Regions from separate parts of the Diaphorobacter sp. JS3051 genome, predicted to be linked through region 2. Evidence: predicted binding sites of a transcription regulator. Region 2 holds the regulator's gene; the other holds the start of a gene.
The links. Region 2 encodes FliA, which starts transcription of late flagellar genes. Its sites were predicted from a motif close to CTAAAGTTTNNNNNNNNNNNGCCGNTA; they were not measured.

Region 1 (7,675 bases), 1.9 Mb from region 2:
TCGGCAAGAAGCTGGGCGACAAGCTGGGGCAAAGCGTGGTCATCGACAACCGCGCCGGCGCGGGCACGGTGATCGGCGCGAGCTACGTGGCCAAGGCCGCGCCGGACGGCTACACGCTGCTGCTGAGCTCAGGCACCACCTTCACGGTGAACCCGGCGGTGCGGCCCCGGCTGCCGTATGACCCCGTCAAGAGCTTCGATCCCATCGGCATCACCGGGCGCACGGGGCTGATCCTGCTGGCCAGCAAGAGCGTGCCGGTCAACGACGTGAAGCAGTTCGTCAGCGCCGTGAAGGCCGCGCCCGACAAGTATTCCTATGGCTCCTTCGGTGCGGGCACGACCTCGCAGTTCGCGGGCGAGATGTTCTTTCATGCCGCGGGCCTGAAGATCCAGCACGTGCCCTACAAAGGCAGCGCGCCGGCCATGGTGGACCTGATCGGCGGGCAGATTCCGTTCACCGTGGACACGGTGTCGGCCGCGCTGCCCCAGCTCAAGGAGGGCAAGGTCAAGGCGATTGCCGTCACCACCGAGAAGCGCTCGACCCTGCTGCCCCAGGTACCCTCGCTGGCCGAGAGCGGTTACCCCGGCCTGAACATGGACACCTGGCTGGCCCTGGTGGCGCCCGCAGGCCTGCCTGCCGCGGTAAAGACGCGGCTGGAAAAGACGCTGGCCGAGGTCGTGGCCGACCCGGACACGCGCGAGCGCCTGCTCGCGCTGGGCTTCGAGCCGGCATTCGCCTCGTCGGCCGAGCTGGCCGCCCTGATCGAGCGGGAGCTGCCGCTGATGCGTGCCATCGCCCAGCGCGCGGGCATCACCGCCGACTGAGGCGCGGCTCATCCACAATGGCCCCTGGACCTTCTTCACGACCATGACCGCTGATCCCACGCTGGTGGAACTGTCCGCCAATGAACTGCGCCACCGCATCGGCACGGGCGAGATCTCGCCCGTCGAGCTGCTGCAAGCCTGCATCGACCGTATCGAGGCGGTGAACCCCTATGTGAACGCCGTCACCGCCACCTGCTACGACCGCGCCCGCGCCGAGGCGCAGGCCGCCGAGCGGGCGGTACGCGCCGGCGAGCCCCTCGGCCTGCTGCACGGGCTGCCCATGGGCGTGAAGGATCTGGAGGCCACCGCCGGCCTGCTGACCACCTACGGCTCGCCCATCTACCGCGAGAACATCCCTGCGCAGGACAACGTGCTGGTGGCGCGCCTGCGCGCGGCCGGCGCCATCGTCACGGGCAAGACCAATATTCCCGAGATGGGCGCGGGCGCCAATTCGCGCAACGTGGTCTGGGGCGCTACGGGTAACCCGTTCGATCCGCGCCTGAACGCGGGCGGCTCGTCCGGCGGGTCGGCCGCGGCGCTGGCCTGCGACATGCTGCCCGTGTGCACGGGCTCGGACACGGGCGGCTCGCTGCGCATCCCCGCGGCCAAGTGCGGCGTGGTGGGCTTTCGGCCGTCGCCCGGCGTGGTGCCCAGCTCGCGCAAGCTGTTGGGCTGGACGCCGATCTCCGTGGTCGGCCCCATGGGCCGCACGATGGCCGAGGCCTGCCTGCAGCTGGCCGCATCGGCCGGCCTGTCGGCGGGCGACCCGCTCACCTACCCGCTGGACCCCCACAGCTTCCTGCACCTGGAGCCGGCCGACCTGGGCGGCCTGCGCGTGGGCTACACCGAAGACTTCGGCGCCTGCGCGGTGGACGACGGCATCCGCGCCGTGTTCCGCGCCAAGATCGGCGCCATGCGCCACCTGTTCCGCTCCTGCGAGGAAGTCCGGCTGGACCTGGGCGACGTGCACCGCTGCTTCGACGTGCTGCGGGCCGAGAGCTTCGTGGCCGGCATGCGCGAGGCCTACGAGCGCGACCCCGCCAGCCTGGGGCCCAACACGCGCGCCAACTACGAGATGGGTGCGGCCATGTCGCTGCTGGACAGCGCCTGGGCACAGGCCGAGCAGACGCGCATCCTGGCGCGCTTCCAGGAGGCGTTTGCCAACTTCGACGTGATCCTGGCACCCACCACGCCGGTCTCGCCCTTCCCGTGGACCGCGCTGTACGCGAGTCACATCAACGGTGAACCCCAGGCCAACTACTACCGCTGGCTGGCACTGACCTATGTGACCACGCTGACCACGCACCCCGCGCTCAGCGTGCCCTGCGGGCGCGACACGGCCGGCATGCCGTTCGGCCTGCAGGTGGTGGGGCGCTTTCGCGACGACCATCGCCTGCTGTCCATCGGCCTGGGGCTGGAGCAGGCCTTCGCCCGCATCGATGGCCTGCAGCGCCCGCGGCCCGACCTGGCCCGGCTGGGGCCGGTGCAACCCGCGCTCACCTCCATCGTCACCCACGCGCCGGACCCCGATGACGCGCGCGGCGTGCCGCGGCTGGGCGCACGCGGTGCCGCGGCGCAGGCATCGGCGGTCTGACAGTGATTGGCGAGGGAACCCATGCAACCCTATGACTTCGTGATCATCGGCGCGGGCATTGCCGGCGCCTCCGCCGGTTGGGAACTGGCCGCGCACCGCCGCGTGCTGCTGCTGGAGCGGGAGGCCCAGCCCGGCTACCACACCACCGGCCGGTCGGCTGCGCTGTACTCGGCCACCTATGGCACGCCCAACATCTGCGCACTCACACGGGCCAGCCGCGCGTTCTACGATGCGCCGCCGCCCGAATTCGGCAGCGCCCCCATCCTCACGCCGCGCGGCGTGGTGTACCTGGCGGGGCCCGACCAGCTCGACCTGCTGGAGGCCGCCTACGCCGAGGCGCTGCCGCGCAACCCGCAGGTGCGCCGCCTGACGCGCGAGGAGCTGCTGGAGCAGGCCCCGTGCCTGCGCCCCCAGGCCGTGGCCGCGGGCATGAGCGAGCCCGGCGCCGCCGACATCGACGTGCATGCGCTGCACCAGGGCTACCTGCGCGGCTTGCGCCAGCGTGGTGGCGAGATCCGCACCCATGCCGAGGTGACGGCCCTGCAACGGGGCGAGGAGGGCTGGCACATCACCCTGGCCGATGGCGAGGTGCTGCACGCGCGCGCCGTGGTCAATGCCGCAGGCGCCTGGGCCGACGTGGTGGCAGCCCAGGCGGGCGTGCCGCCCATCGGGCTGGAGCCGCGGCGGCGCACGGCCTTCACCTTCCCCGTGCCGGCCGGCATGCAAGCGGCCCACTGGCCAGCCGTCATCGGCATTGCGGAGGACTACTATTTCAAGCCCGACGCGGGGCAGATGCTGGGCTCCCCCGCCAATGCCGACGCCGTGGCGCCGCACGACGTGGTGCCTGAGGAACTGGACGTGGCCATGGGCATCCACCGCATCGAGCAGGTGACGTGCTTTCAGATCCGCCGCCCCTCGCACACCTGGGCGGGGTTGCGCTCGTTCGTGGCCGATGGCGACCTGGTCATTGGCTGGGACAACCATGTGCCCGGCTTCTTCTGGCTGGCCGCGCAAGGCGGCTATGGCATCCAGAGCGCGGCGGGCGCGGCGCTGCTGACGCGGCAGTTGGCACTGGGCGAGCCGCTGGCCCCCGAGCTGGCGCGCGAGGGTGTGGACGTGGCGGGCCTGTCGCCTGCGCGGCTGCGCTGAGCAAGGCCAGGGCTGAAGCCGGCCTGAGCCGGCGAAAAAAAGCCAGCGCGCCGTGCGCGTCAGGCGTAGGTGTTGAGCTGCGTGCCCAGCGGGCCTTCGGTCGCCAGCGGCGGCTGGGGCAGGGCGGCGAGCAGGGTGGCGGCGGCCGTTTCCTGCGTATCCAGGGCCTTCTTCAGCACGGTGACCTGGACGGCATCGGCCGTCTCGCGGCTGGCGAGGGCGCTGGCGGTGCTGACGATGGATTGGGTGAGGGCGACGTCCATGGCGATCTCCGGTGTACCTCTTGTTATCGGTCAGTTCACCGCGGATTCAAGGGTGCTTCTATAAACATAGCTGTTGGCGCTTGATACGTAAGAATTTCAAGCTGTTTTGGTGCTGAAAATCCATCCTGGCAAGCGCAGCCAGCTATTGTTTTTGTATCAGTCCAGCGCGCTCGCGCCGTAGGCCTCGCAGGCGGCGAGGTCGGAATCGCTGGCCTTGGGCAGGCGCGAGGCCGCGTCGCGCAGCGCCGTGCGCAGGCCTTCCTCCAGCACCGGATGGTAGAAGGGCATGCGCAGCAGGTCGTGCACCGTCAGCCGCTGCTCGACGGCCAGCGCCAGCAGGTGGGCCATGTGTTCGCCCGCAGGCGCGCACAGCTCGGCGCCCAGCAGACGGCCGCTGCCGTGCTCGGCGTACACGTTCAGGCGCCCGTGGTTGCACTGCGCCACGCGCGCGCGGCCCTGGCGCGCAAAGTCCACCGTGCCCCCCACCCATTGCCCCTCGGGCAGATCGGCATGGCGCTGTCCCACCACGGCGGCATGGGGCTGGCTGAAAGTGATGGCCAGCGGCGTGCGCCGGGCGAAGCCGCGCGGCGTAGGCGCCAGGGCGTTCAACCCCGCAATGTGGCCCTCGTCCGCGGCTTCATGCAGCAGGGGGCGGTCGCCATCGGCATCGCCCGCGATGAAGACGGGCAGATCGCCCACCTGCAGGGTGCACGGATCGATGGGCGGGCGGCCCTTGTCGTCCAGCGCCACGCCCAGCGTGTCCAGCCCCAGGTGCTCCAGATTCGGGCGCCGGCCCATGGCGGCCACCACCTGGTCCACCACCACGGTCGCGCTGCCGTTGGTGACCTGTATGCCGCCGGCCACCTCGCGCAGCTCGGCCTTGTCGCCCACGTTGACGATGAATTCGTCCTTCAGCCGCGCCAGCAGCGCGTCGTTGATGGCGGGGTCGCTCAGGCCGGCCACGGTGTTGCCCGTGGCGAAGGCAATCACTTCCACCCCCAGCCGCGCGAGCGCCTGCGCGATTTCCACCCCCAGCGGCCCCAGCCCGATGACGGCCACGCGCGGGCCGAGCGTGGGCTGCTCGAACAGCGTGTCGGTGGTCAGGATGCGGTTACCAAAAGCCAGCCAGTCCTCCGGCACGATGGGGCGCGAGCCCGTGGCGATGATGATGCGCCGCGCGGTGTACACCTGGCCGTTCACTTCCACGCGCTGCGCGTCCAGCAGCCGGGCGTGGCCGCTGATGGCGCGCTCGCCCGCGTCGGTGGCGGCCAGCGTGCCGGCCACGAAGTCATCGCGCAGCGCGCGCACGCGGCGCAGCACGGCGGGCAGGTCCACCCGCAGCGCATCCGCGCCCTCGATGCCGAAGGTGTGCAGTGCGCGCCGCGCATGGTAGGCGTTGGCGGCCTCGATGAGCATCTTGGACGGCATGCACCCCACGCGCGCGCAGGTGGTGCCCCAGGGGCCGTCGTTCACGATGCGCCAGTGGTCGGTGCGTTTGCGCACCTCGCGCAGCGCCGCCAGTCCGGCGGACCCGGCGCCCAGGATGATCACGTCCAGCGGCTGGCTCATGGAGGGGGTTCCTTGTCAATGCGGGCCGCCAGTGTCGCCGCGCGCGCCGGCGCAGCATGTAGGCGCGCAGGCATTGTTGGGCTTGCGCGGGCGCGGCCCGCCCCCGGTCTTCAGTCCGTGGATTCGCCCCAGGCCACGCGGCCCTGGCCTGCTTCGTTCACCTGGTGGACGAAGGCCTCGGCCTCGGCCTCGGGCAGGCGCAGTTGCAGCGTGACCAGCGTGGCATGCTGCACCTGCAGCAGCTGCACGCCAGCACCGTCGATCATGCGGCGCAGCAGTCCTTCCAGGGCGTAGGGCACGCTGCATTCCAGGGTGCGCATGCGCTGCAGCGGCACCTTGTCGGCCTGCAGCAGCGCCTGGGCCACGGTATCGGTATAGGCGCGCACCAGGCCACCCGCGCCCAGCTTCACCCCGCCGAAATAGCGCACCACGGTGGCCAGCACGCCCTCCAGGTCCTGGTGGCGCAGCACATCCAGCATGGGCCGCCCGGCGGTGCCGCTGGGCTCGCCGTTGTCCACTGCGGCGGACTGGCCGCCCGCCAGCAGCGCCCAGCACACATGGGCCGCGCCCGGGTGTTCGCGCCACAGCGCATCCACCACGGCCTGCGCGCTCGCGCGGTCGGCCATGGGCTGCACGCAGCCGATGAAGCGGCTTTTCTTGATGATGAGTTCGCTGTGAACGGGGGCGCTGAGGGTGTAGGGCATGGGGGCGGCCGAGCTTACCCCATGGGCCGACGGCGGCAAGGGCCATGCGGGGGCGGTTAGGCGCAAACGGGGCATGGCTTCTAAAATGCCCGGCCCCCACCTGCAGGCCCGCCCATGAACGCCCCGATCGATGTCTCCTTCTTCCCGCGCAACGCCAAGCCGTTGACCAGCTACCGCCCGTATTGGGCCAAGCGCTTTGGCGTGGCGCCGTACCTGCCCATGAGCCGGGCCGAGATGGAGCAGTTGGGCTGGGACAGCTGCGACGTGGTGCTGGTCACGGGCGATGCCTATGTGGACCACCCGAGCTTCGGCATGGCGGTGATCGGGCGGGTGCTGGAGGCGCAGGGCTTTCGTGTGGGGATCATTGCGCAGCCGGACTGGCAGAGCGCCGACGCGTTCAAGGTGCTGGGCAAGCCCAACCTGTTCTGGGGCGTGACCGCGGGCAACATGGATTCGATGATCAACCGCTACACGGCGGACCGCAAGATCCGCAGCGACGACGCCTACACGCCCGGCGACGTGGGCGGCAAGCGGCCCGACCGCGCCGCTGTGGTGTACAGCCAGCGCTGCCGCGAGGCGTACAAGGACGTGCCCATCGTGCTGGGCGGCATCGAAGGCTCCCTGCGCCGCATTGCCCACTATGACTACTGGAGCGACAAGGTGCGCCGCTCCATCGTGGTGGACAGCAAGTGCGACATCCTGCTGTTCGGCAACGCCGAGCGTGCCCTGGTCGAAGTGGCCCACCGCATCGCGCGGCGCGACCCGGTGGAGACCATCACCGACGTGCGCGGCACGGCCTTCGTGCGGCGCGCGTCCGAGACCGGCTGGTTCGAGATCGACTCCACCGAGGTGGACGAGCCCGGCCGCGTGGATGAGCTGATCAATCCCTACATGACCACCAGCGAGCAGGCTGCGGCCCAGGGCCAGGCGTGTTCGCAGGAAGATGCTGCAAATTCAATAGCTGCCAGCGCTGACCCACAAAGCGCTGCAGGCCAAAAACCCTTGCAGACCGTGCAGATCGTGCCCAACCCGGCGCTGCCCTCCAAGGGGCGCAGCGGTCGGGCGCTGCCGCCGCGCGAGCGCACCGTGATCCGCCTGCCCAGCTATGAGCAGGTGAAGGCCGACCCGGTGCTCTACGCCCACGCCAACCGCGTGCTGCACCTGGAGACCAACCCCGGCAACGCCCGCGCGCTGGTGCAGGCGCATGGCGAGGGCGCGACGGCGCGCGACGTGTGGCTGAACCCGCCGCCCGTCCCGCTCACCACGGCCGAGATGGACTGGGTGTTCGGCCTGCCGTATGCGCGCAACCCGCATCCGCAGTACCTGGACGCGCAGGGCAGCTACGAGGGGCCCACCAAGATCCCGGCATGGGAGATGATCCGCGCGTCGATCAACATCATGCGCGGCTGCTTTGGCGGCTGCACCTTCTGCTCCATCACCGAGCACGAGGGACGCATCATCCAGAGCCGCTCGGAGGATTCCATCATTGCCGAGGTGGAGGACATCCGGGACAAGGTCAAGGGCTTCACCGGCACCATCTCCGACCTGGGCGGCCCCACGGCCAACATGTAC
Region 2 (7,675 bases):
AAGAGGCCAACTTCTTCGGCGCCATGGACGGTGCCAGCAAGTTTGTGCGCGGCGATGCGATTGCCGGCATTTTGATTTTGATCATCAACATCGTGGGCGGCTTTGCCATCGGCATGCTGTCGCACGGCCTGTCGGCCAGCGAGTCGGCCAACAGCTACATCCTGCTGGCGGTGGGCGATGCGCTGGTGGCGCAGATTCCGGGCCTGCTGATCTCGGTGGCGTCGGCCATGGTGGTGTCGCGCGTGGGCAAAGAAACCGACATGGGCCAGCAGATCGTGCAGCAGTTGCTCATGTCGCCGCGCGTGCTGGGCGTGACCGCGGGCGTGCTGATCCTGCTGGGCCTCATCCCCGGCATGCCGCACACCGTGTTCCTGGTCATGGGCAGCCTCCTCGGCTACGGCGCCTGGGTGCTGCTGCAGCGCCAGCGCCGCCCCGCCCCGGTGGAAGAAGCCCCCGCGCCCGTGAGCGACGGCGAGGCCAGCTGGGACGACCTGCAGCCCGTGGACCTGCTGGGCCTGGAGCTGGGCTACCGCCTGATCGCCTTGGTGGACAAGAGCCGCCAGGGCGACCTGCTCACGCGCATCAAGGGCGTGCGCCGCAAGTTTGCGCAGGAGGTGGGCTTCCTGCCGCCAGCCGTGCATGTGCGCGACAACCTGGAGCTCAAGCCCAGCGCCTACCGCATCACGCTGCGCGGTGTGGTGGTGGGCGAAGGCGAGGCATTCCCCGGCATGTACCTGGCCATCAACCCCGGCGGCATCTCCACGCCGCTGATCGGCACTCCCACCACCGACCCCGCCTTCGGCCTGCCCGCGCACTGGATCGACGCCGCGCAGAAGGAAGCGGCACAAATGGCGGGCTTTACCGTGGTTGATTCGGAAACCGTGATGGCGACCCATTTGTCACACTTGATGCAAGTGCACGCCGCCAAGCTCCTGAGCCGCACCGAGACGCAGCAGCTCGTGGAGCATGTGACCCGGCTGGCACCCAAACTCATCGAAGAAGTCGTGCCCAAGATGGTGTCCATCACAACATTCCAGAAAGTGCTGCAGCTGTTGCTGGAGGAGTCCGTGCACATCCGCGACATCCGCACCATCATCGAGACGCTGGCGGAACACGCCGGCAGCACGCAAGACCCCGTGGAACTGGCGCGCCGCGTGCGCATCGCCCTGTCCCCCGCCATCGTGCAGCAGATCTACGGCCCCACGCGCGAGCTCAGCGTCATCGCCATCGAGCCCGGGCTGGAGCGCCTGCTGATGCAGGCCCTGGGCAATGCCAGCGGCCCGGCGCTGGACCCCGGCGTGGCCGACCTGCTCACCCACAAGGCCGCCGAAGTCGCCCTGCAGCAGGAAGAGCTGGGCATGCCCGCCTGCCTGCTGGTGCCCGACCAGATCCGCAACGCCATCGCCCGCCTGGTGCGGCGCGTGGCTCCCCGCTTGCAGGTGCTCGCCCACAGCGAGATTCCTGAGACCCACACCATCCGCATCGGCCCGATCCTCAAAGGTGCATCCGCATGAACATCAAACGCTTTACCGCTCCCACCGCACGGGAGGCCCTGGCCAAGGCGCGCATGGCCTTCGGTGAAGGCACGCTGATCCTGTCCAACCGCCCCACGGCGGGCGGCGTCGAGGTGGTGGCCACGGCCGAGGACGCGCTGTCGTCCCTGCACGGCGGCGCCGAGCCGGCACCCAACCGTCTGCAGGAGCGCGCCGACGACCTGGCCGCGAGCCAGCCGGTGCGCATGTCCCAGACGCAGCCCCATGCAGCCCCTGTCCCGCAGCCCGCACGCCAGCCGGCGCCCGCGGCACGCAGCACCGTGGCGCACGACACCGAGCAACTGGCCATGAGCACGCTGTCGTTCCAAGACTATGTGCGCGAGCGCATGCTGCGCCGCCGCCACGAGGCCTTGCACGGCACGAGCGCCCCCGCGCCCCTGAACGAGCGCGCCGCGCTGGAGCGCGGCCTGCCCGAACAACGCTTCGAACCCCGCGCCGAGCGCCTGCCCGAGCCACCCGCGCCACAGCCCGTGAATGCCCCGGTGGCACGCCACAACCCATTGCGGCCCATGCATGCCGCCCTGGGCGCAGAGCAGCTCACGCCGCGCCGCGCCGAGGCGCCCGCCACAGCCGCGCCCACGCTGGCGGCCGGCCTGGGACAGCAGAACCTCATGAAGGAACTGCAGTCCATGAAGGAGCTGATCGAGGACCGTTTCAACACCCTGGCCTGGCTGGGCCAGGCCCGCCAGAACCCGATCCAGTCCACACTGATGCTCAAGCTCATCCGTGCGGGCTATTCGCCCGCCCTCTCGCGCGCGGTGCTGGAACACCTGCCCGAGCATCTGGGCGCCCAGGACGCCGTGCGCTGGCTCATGGAAGTGCTGGAGCGCAACCTGCGCACCGACGCGCAGACGCTGCCGCTGTACGAGGAAGGCGGCATCTTCGCCATGGTGGGCGCCACCGGCGTGGGCAAGACCACCACCACCGCCAAGCTGGCCGCCTTGTGCGCGCGCATCCACGGCCCCGCCAGCGTGGGCCTGATCACGCTGGACACCTACCGCGTGGGCGCGCACGAGCAACTGCGCTCCTACGGCCGCATGCTGGGCGTGGTGGCGCACCTGGCGCACGACCGCGCGGCGCTGCAGGACCTGCTGGGCCTGCTGTCGTCCAAGAAGATGGTGCTCATCGACACCACGGGCGTGGCCCCGCGCGACCCGCGCAAGCGCGACCTGCTGGACGTGCTGGCGCTGCCCGGTGTCAAGCGCCTGCTGGTGCTCAACGCCAGCAGCCACGGCGATACGCTGGACGACGTGCTCACCGGCTTCAAGACCACCGGCTCGCAGCAGGCCATCCTGTCCAAGGTGGACGAGGCCGTGAAGCTGGGCCCCGCCATCGATGCGCTGATCCGCCACCAGATGGTGCTGCGCGGCGTGACCAACGGCCAGCGCGTGCCCGAGGACTGGGAAGCGGCCGACGCCCGCAAGCTGGTGAGCGCCTCCATGCGCACGAGCGTGAAGTCGGCCTTCGACCCCAAGGCCGCCGAGTTGAACTTCTTCTTCTCGCACGCCACGGAAACGGCCGATGAGCGGGGGATGGCCGATGTTGCTTGATACCGCTTTGCACCAGGCCGCCGGGCTGCACAGCTACACGCCGCAGCAGGACCTGCGCCTGCTGGCCGTGCTGAGCCAGCCGGGCAGCGGCCCGTGGCTGGAGATGCTGTGGCAGCTGTGCTCCAGCCTGCAGCGCCTGGGCTACCCCGTCGTGGTGCTGGACGGCACGGCGCTCGAGAGCCCGCACATGCCCGGCCTGGACCAGCTGCTGCACCCGGCTCCCTGGAACGGCGCGCAGACGCTGGCCTCCGCCACCGGCGCGTCGCTGGCCGTGGTGCCCGCGGCCCGCGGGCTGGCCCGCCTCGCGCAGCAGTCCGAACACCATGGCGCCGCCGTGCTGCAGCGCCTGCAGCCCTTGTTTCGCGCCTACGCGCTGGTGGTGCTGCATGCGCCGCCCGAGCAACTGGCGCCGCTGCTGCGCGGCAGCGCCAGCGTACCGCTGATCATGACCGGCCCCGGCGCGCAAGGCATGGTGCGCAGCTACCGCCAGCTCAAGCACATGGCGCTGCACGCCGGCGTGCGCTGCACGGTGGCGTCCATCCTCGCGCCGCAGGAGCCTGTGCAGCACCGCCAGACCGCCGAGGCGCTGGACACGCTGCAGCGCAGCGCGCGCACCCACCTGGGCCTGCAGGTCCACACCACCACCGTGGCCGCCGCGCGCGCGCAGGACATCCAGCGGCTGGCCTTGCAACTGCTGGAAAACGCATGCACCATTGACGCTGCCATGCCCCTGCTGCCCCCGCACAGCCTGTGCGCCTCCCTCTCGCCCCTGGACCGGAGCCACTGACCCGATGTACACCGCGAAAGGCCAGCTCGACCGGGACGCGCTGTTCCACCAGCACGTGCCCCTGGTGCGGCGCATCGCCCACCACATGATCGCCAAGCTCCCGCCCAACGTGGAGCTGGACGACCTGATCCAGGTCGGCATGATCGGTCTGAACGACGCGCTCTCGCGCTACGAAGTCGCGCAGGGCGTGCAGTTCGAGACCTTTGCCAGCCAGCGCATCCGCGGCGCCATGCTCGACGAGCTGCGCGAGGGCGACTGGATGAGCCGCAGCTCGCGCAAGAGCCAGAAGGACATCGAGCATGCCCTGCACCGCGTGGAGCAGCGCCTGGGCCGCAGCCCCATCGAGTCCGAGATCGCCGCCGAACTGGGCATGAGCCTGGAGGACTACCAGGCCCTGCTGAGCAAGGTGCGCGGCACGCAGCTGGTGTACCTGGAAGACTTTCACCACGATGACGAGGACGAGGGCTTCCTGGACCGCCACGTGGCCGACGAGGGCGCCGATCCCATGGCCGTGCTGCGCGACCAGCGCCTGCGCGCCTCGCTGGTCGAGGCCATCAAAGCCCTGCCCGAGCGCGAGCAGTACATCATGGGCATGTACTACGAGCACGACATGAACCTGAAGGAAATCGCGGCCGTCCTGGGCGTGACCGAATCGCGCGTGTGCCAGCTGCACAGCCAGGCGATTGCGCGGTTGCGGACCAAGATGCGGGGGCACTGATTCTTTGGATGAAATAGCTGTTTTGCGCTTGCCGGACAAGCGCAGGCAGCTATTTTTTTTGCTTGCGCTGCGGCTTTTCATGGCGCGGGCCGGGATATGCGCCCGCCGGGGCGGGTCCCGGTCAACAGCATCAAACCTCCAGAACCCGTCAAAAAAGATAGCTGCCAGCGCTTATCCCATAAGCCTCAGCCAGCAATTCGGGCTAAAAGTCACCCCGGTGCCCGATAAATCCGCGCCCCCGCGGCGCCGGACGAAGGCCCATAAGTCACCCCCTCCACCGGCGGCAGCAGCGACGCCGCCTGTCGCTCGGTCAGCGCCATCACCCGCGCCAGTTGGTCGCGCACCAGCGTCAATTGCCGGCCGATGGTCTGCACGCGTTGCGCGGCGGCGGGCTCCAGCGCGCCCGCCACAGGCGCCAGGGCCTGGGCCAGCGCCATGGCAGCGCCGCGCAGCTGCACCGCAGTGTCTTCAAAAGTCTGGGGGTTGGAAGCAAGAAGCGCAGCCTGCATGTCCTGCAGCTGCGCTTCGATGAAGGTGAGGGTGTCGTCGAGTGACATGGGGTGCAAGTCTAGAGCCTGTCACCCCGGCGGGCCAGCCGGGCCCAGGAGGGCGGGTCAGCCCCGCGAGTGGGACAGGGTTTCGTAGGCGCTGGACAGCAGCTTGTCGGCCACGGCTTCGGCGTCCACGCGGAAGGTGCCTTTTTCGATGGCGGCCTTGATCGCCTTGACCTTGGCGGTGTCGAAGTCGGCCGTGGACTTGGTGGCGTCCACCCCGCGGGCGGCGGCCGACAGCGTGACGGGCACGCCTGCGGCGGCGCGCGTCGCGCCCTGGGCCGCTTCTTCAGCGGCCGGCGCAGGTGCGGCGGCCTTGGCCTGCTGCTTGTTGGCAGCGGCCTTTGACAGCGCAGTCGCAGTATCCGGGTTGTGTCCAATCTTCATCGCACTCTCCACCACCCCTGTGAGATGTGGGGCCAGTAGCCATGTTTTCGGCCGGCAGGGAGCAGACTTTAGCGCTTTGTGGTGCCTCGCGGCTCACAAAGTGGCTTCTATTGTCCCATCCTCAAGCACAGTACCCCCAATAATGCGTCCATTGGCCATGCGAACGCGCACATTCTGTCCTTGAGCGCCCGCGCTCATGGCCTGGCCCGAGGAGGTGACCGCATAACCCGGCCCCTGCACCACCACGCGCACCGCAGAGCCGGCCTTGAACAGGTCGGGGGCGCGCACCATGTTCTGGCGCAGCGCCTGGCCGGCGGACAGCGGACGGGTGGCGGTCTGCCCCACCCAGTCCTTGGGGTTGGCCACGATGGCCGCGGGTTCTGCGGCCCAGTCCACCTCGGCCTCGATGGCATCTTGCTCGCTCAGCACTGCGCCGGTGCCCACATTGCCGGCCAGCACCCAAGCGGGGCCGAAAGCCTTGACCGTGATGGGCAGGAACACGTTCCAGCGGGTGGGGCCGTCCACGCAGCGCAGGCCCAGGCGGGTGCGCCCCCACAGGCGGGCACCAGCGGGCAGATAGGGTTCCACGCGCGCGCAGGGCGCCAGGCGCAGGCGCGAATCCAGCGTGCCCACACTGACTTCCATGCGCAGCGGCAGCCCCCCAGCCTGCGCCTGGGCCAGCGCATCGTCCAGCCAGTGCTGGGTGATCGAGCCCAGCTCGGCGGTCTGATCGCCTCCCTGCTGGGCATGGGCGGGCAGCGCCAGGGCAGAGCCCAGCGCCAGCGCGCCGCCCATCAGGAAGCGAAGGCAGGCAAGGCGGGATGAGCGCAGGATAGGAAGCGGCATGACGGGACTCCAACGGGTCTGGCGGCAGTCCGGCACAACGGGCCCCGGACGCCTTTTCACACCTGCCACTGTAGGCCGGCCACCGCATGCGCCAAGCGCGGAACAACGGGCCAATCCCAGCGCTCTTCGCGCTTTAGAAAAACGGGGCGATTTCCATAATCGACGCACGCCACAAGCCCCCTGGGCCATGGCGGCCGAACCCCTTTTTTACACGCCGAGGCCCACATGCTCGACAAGATGACCAACCGCCTGGACTTTCACGGAAGCGCCTTGCTGCTGCGCTCGGAGCGCCAGCGTGCCATCGCGAGCAACATCGCCAACGCGGACACGCCCGGCTACGTGGCGCGCGACTTCAAGTTTGCCGATGCCATGCGCGCCGTGAACGAAGCCCAGGCCCCCAGCCCCCTGCGCAGCCAGAGCGTGAGCGACCCGCGCCACATCCCGCTGCCGGCAGCCGCCAGTGGCAGCTCGGACAGCACGCTGGGCTATGCCCTGCAGACCCAGCCGAGCCTGGACAACAACACCGTGGACATGGACCGCGAGCGCGCCGCGTTCGTGGACAACGCCGTGCGCTACGAGGCCACGCTGCGCTTCATCAACGGCCAGTCCAAGACCATGCTCAGCGCCATCCAGGGCCAGTAATCCCGAAAGAGAGCACCACCCGCCATGTCCATGTTCTCCATCTTCAACGTCTCGGGCAGCGCCATCAGCGCGCAGTCGCAGCGGCTGAACGTCGTGGCCAGCAACCTGGCCAACGTGGACGCCGTGGCCGGCCCCGACGGCCAGGCGTACAAGGCGCGCCAGGTGGTCTTCCAGACCGCGCCCATGGGGCCCGAGAGCGCCGCGGGCGTGCGCGTGTCGTCCATCCAGGAGAGCGACCAGCCCGGCCGCCGCGTGCACGACCCGGCCAACCCCATGGCCGACGCCGAGGGCTACGTGACCCACTCCAACGTGAACGCCGTGGAGGAGATGGTCAACATGATCTCGGCCTCGCGCTCGTACCAGAACAACGTGGAGGTCATGAACACGGCCAAGACGCTGCTGCTCAAGACCCTGCAGATGGGCCAGTAAACCGCCCTCCGAAAGCACGCCATGATCCTCAACCCCATCGGCACCACCGCCACGACCAACACCGGCGCTTCGGCCAACGCGACCAACGACCCCGCGGCCATGCAAGACCGCTTCCTCAAGCTGCTGGTCGCGCAGTTGAACAACCAGGACCCGATGAACCCCCTGGACAACGCGCAGATGACCACGCAGATGGCGCAGATCAACACGGTAAC

Region 1: a site for FliA is predicted at 3,855-3,881, ahead of I3K84_RS03275 (YjfB family protein). Genes of this name have one in related genera too.

Annotation. Positions count from the first base shown of each region.
Region 1 covers NZ_CP065406.1:680,226-687,900, forward strand. The annotation lists gene I3K84_RS03260 (tripartite tricarboxylate transporter substrate binding protein) at 1-824, shown strand, start outside; gene I3K84_RS03265 (amidase) at 868-2,418, shown strand; gene I3K84_RS03270 (FAD-binding oxidoreductase) at 2,440-3,567, shown strand; gene I3K84_RS03275 (YjfB family protein) at 3,627-3,830, opposite strand; gene I3K84_RS03280 (dihydrolipoyl dehydrogenase) at 3,987-5,399, opposite strand; gene I3K84_RS03285 (YigZ family protein) at 5,510-6,103, opposite strand; gene I3K84_RS03290 (YgiQ family radical SAM protein) at 6,218-7,675, shown strand, end outside.
Region 2 covers NZ_CP065406.1:3,160,442-3,168,116, reverse strand. The annotation lists gene flhA (flagellar biosynthesis protein FlhA) at 1-1,514, shown strand, start outside; gene flhF (flagellar biosynthesis protein FlhF) at 1,511-3,103, shown strand; gene I3K84_RS15090 (hypothetical protein) at 3,093-3,890, shown strand; gene I3K84_RS15085 (RNA polymerase sigma factor FliA) at 3,895-4,608, shown strand; gene I3K84_RS15080 (hypothetical protein) at 4,818-5,165, opposite strand; gene flgM (flagellar biosynthesis anti-sigma factor FlgM) at 5,223-5,546, opposite strand; gene flgA (flagellar basal body P-ring formation chaperone FlgA) at 5,640-6,392, opposite strand; gene flgB (flagellar basal body rod protein FlgB) at 6,618-7,034, shown strand; gene flgC (flagellar basal body rod protein FlgC) at 7,059-7,463, shown strand; gene I3K84_RS15055 (flagellar hook assembly protein FlgD) at 7,485-7,675, shown strand, end outside.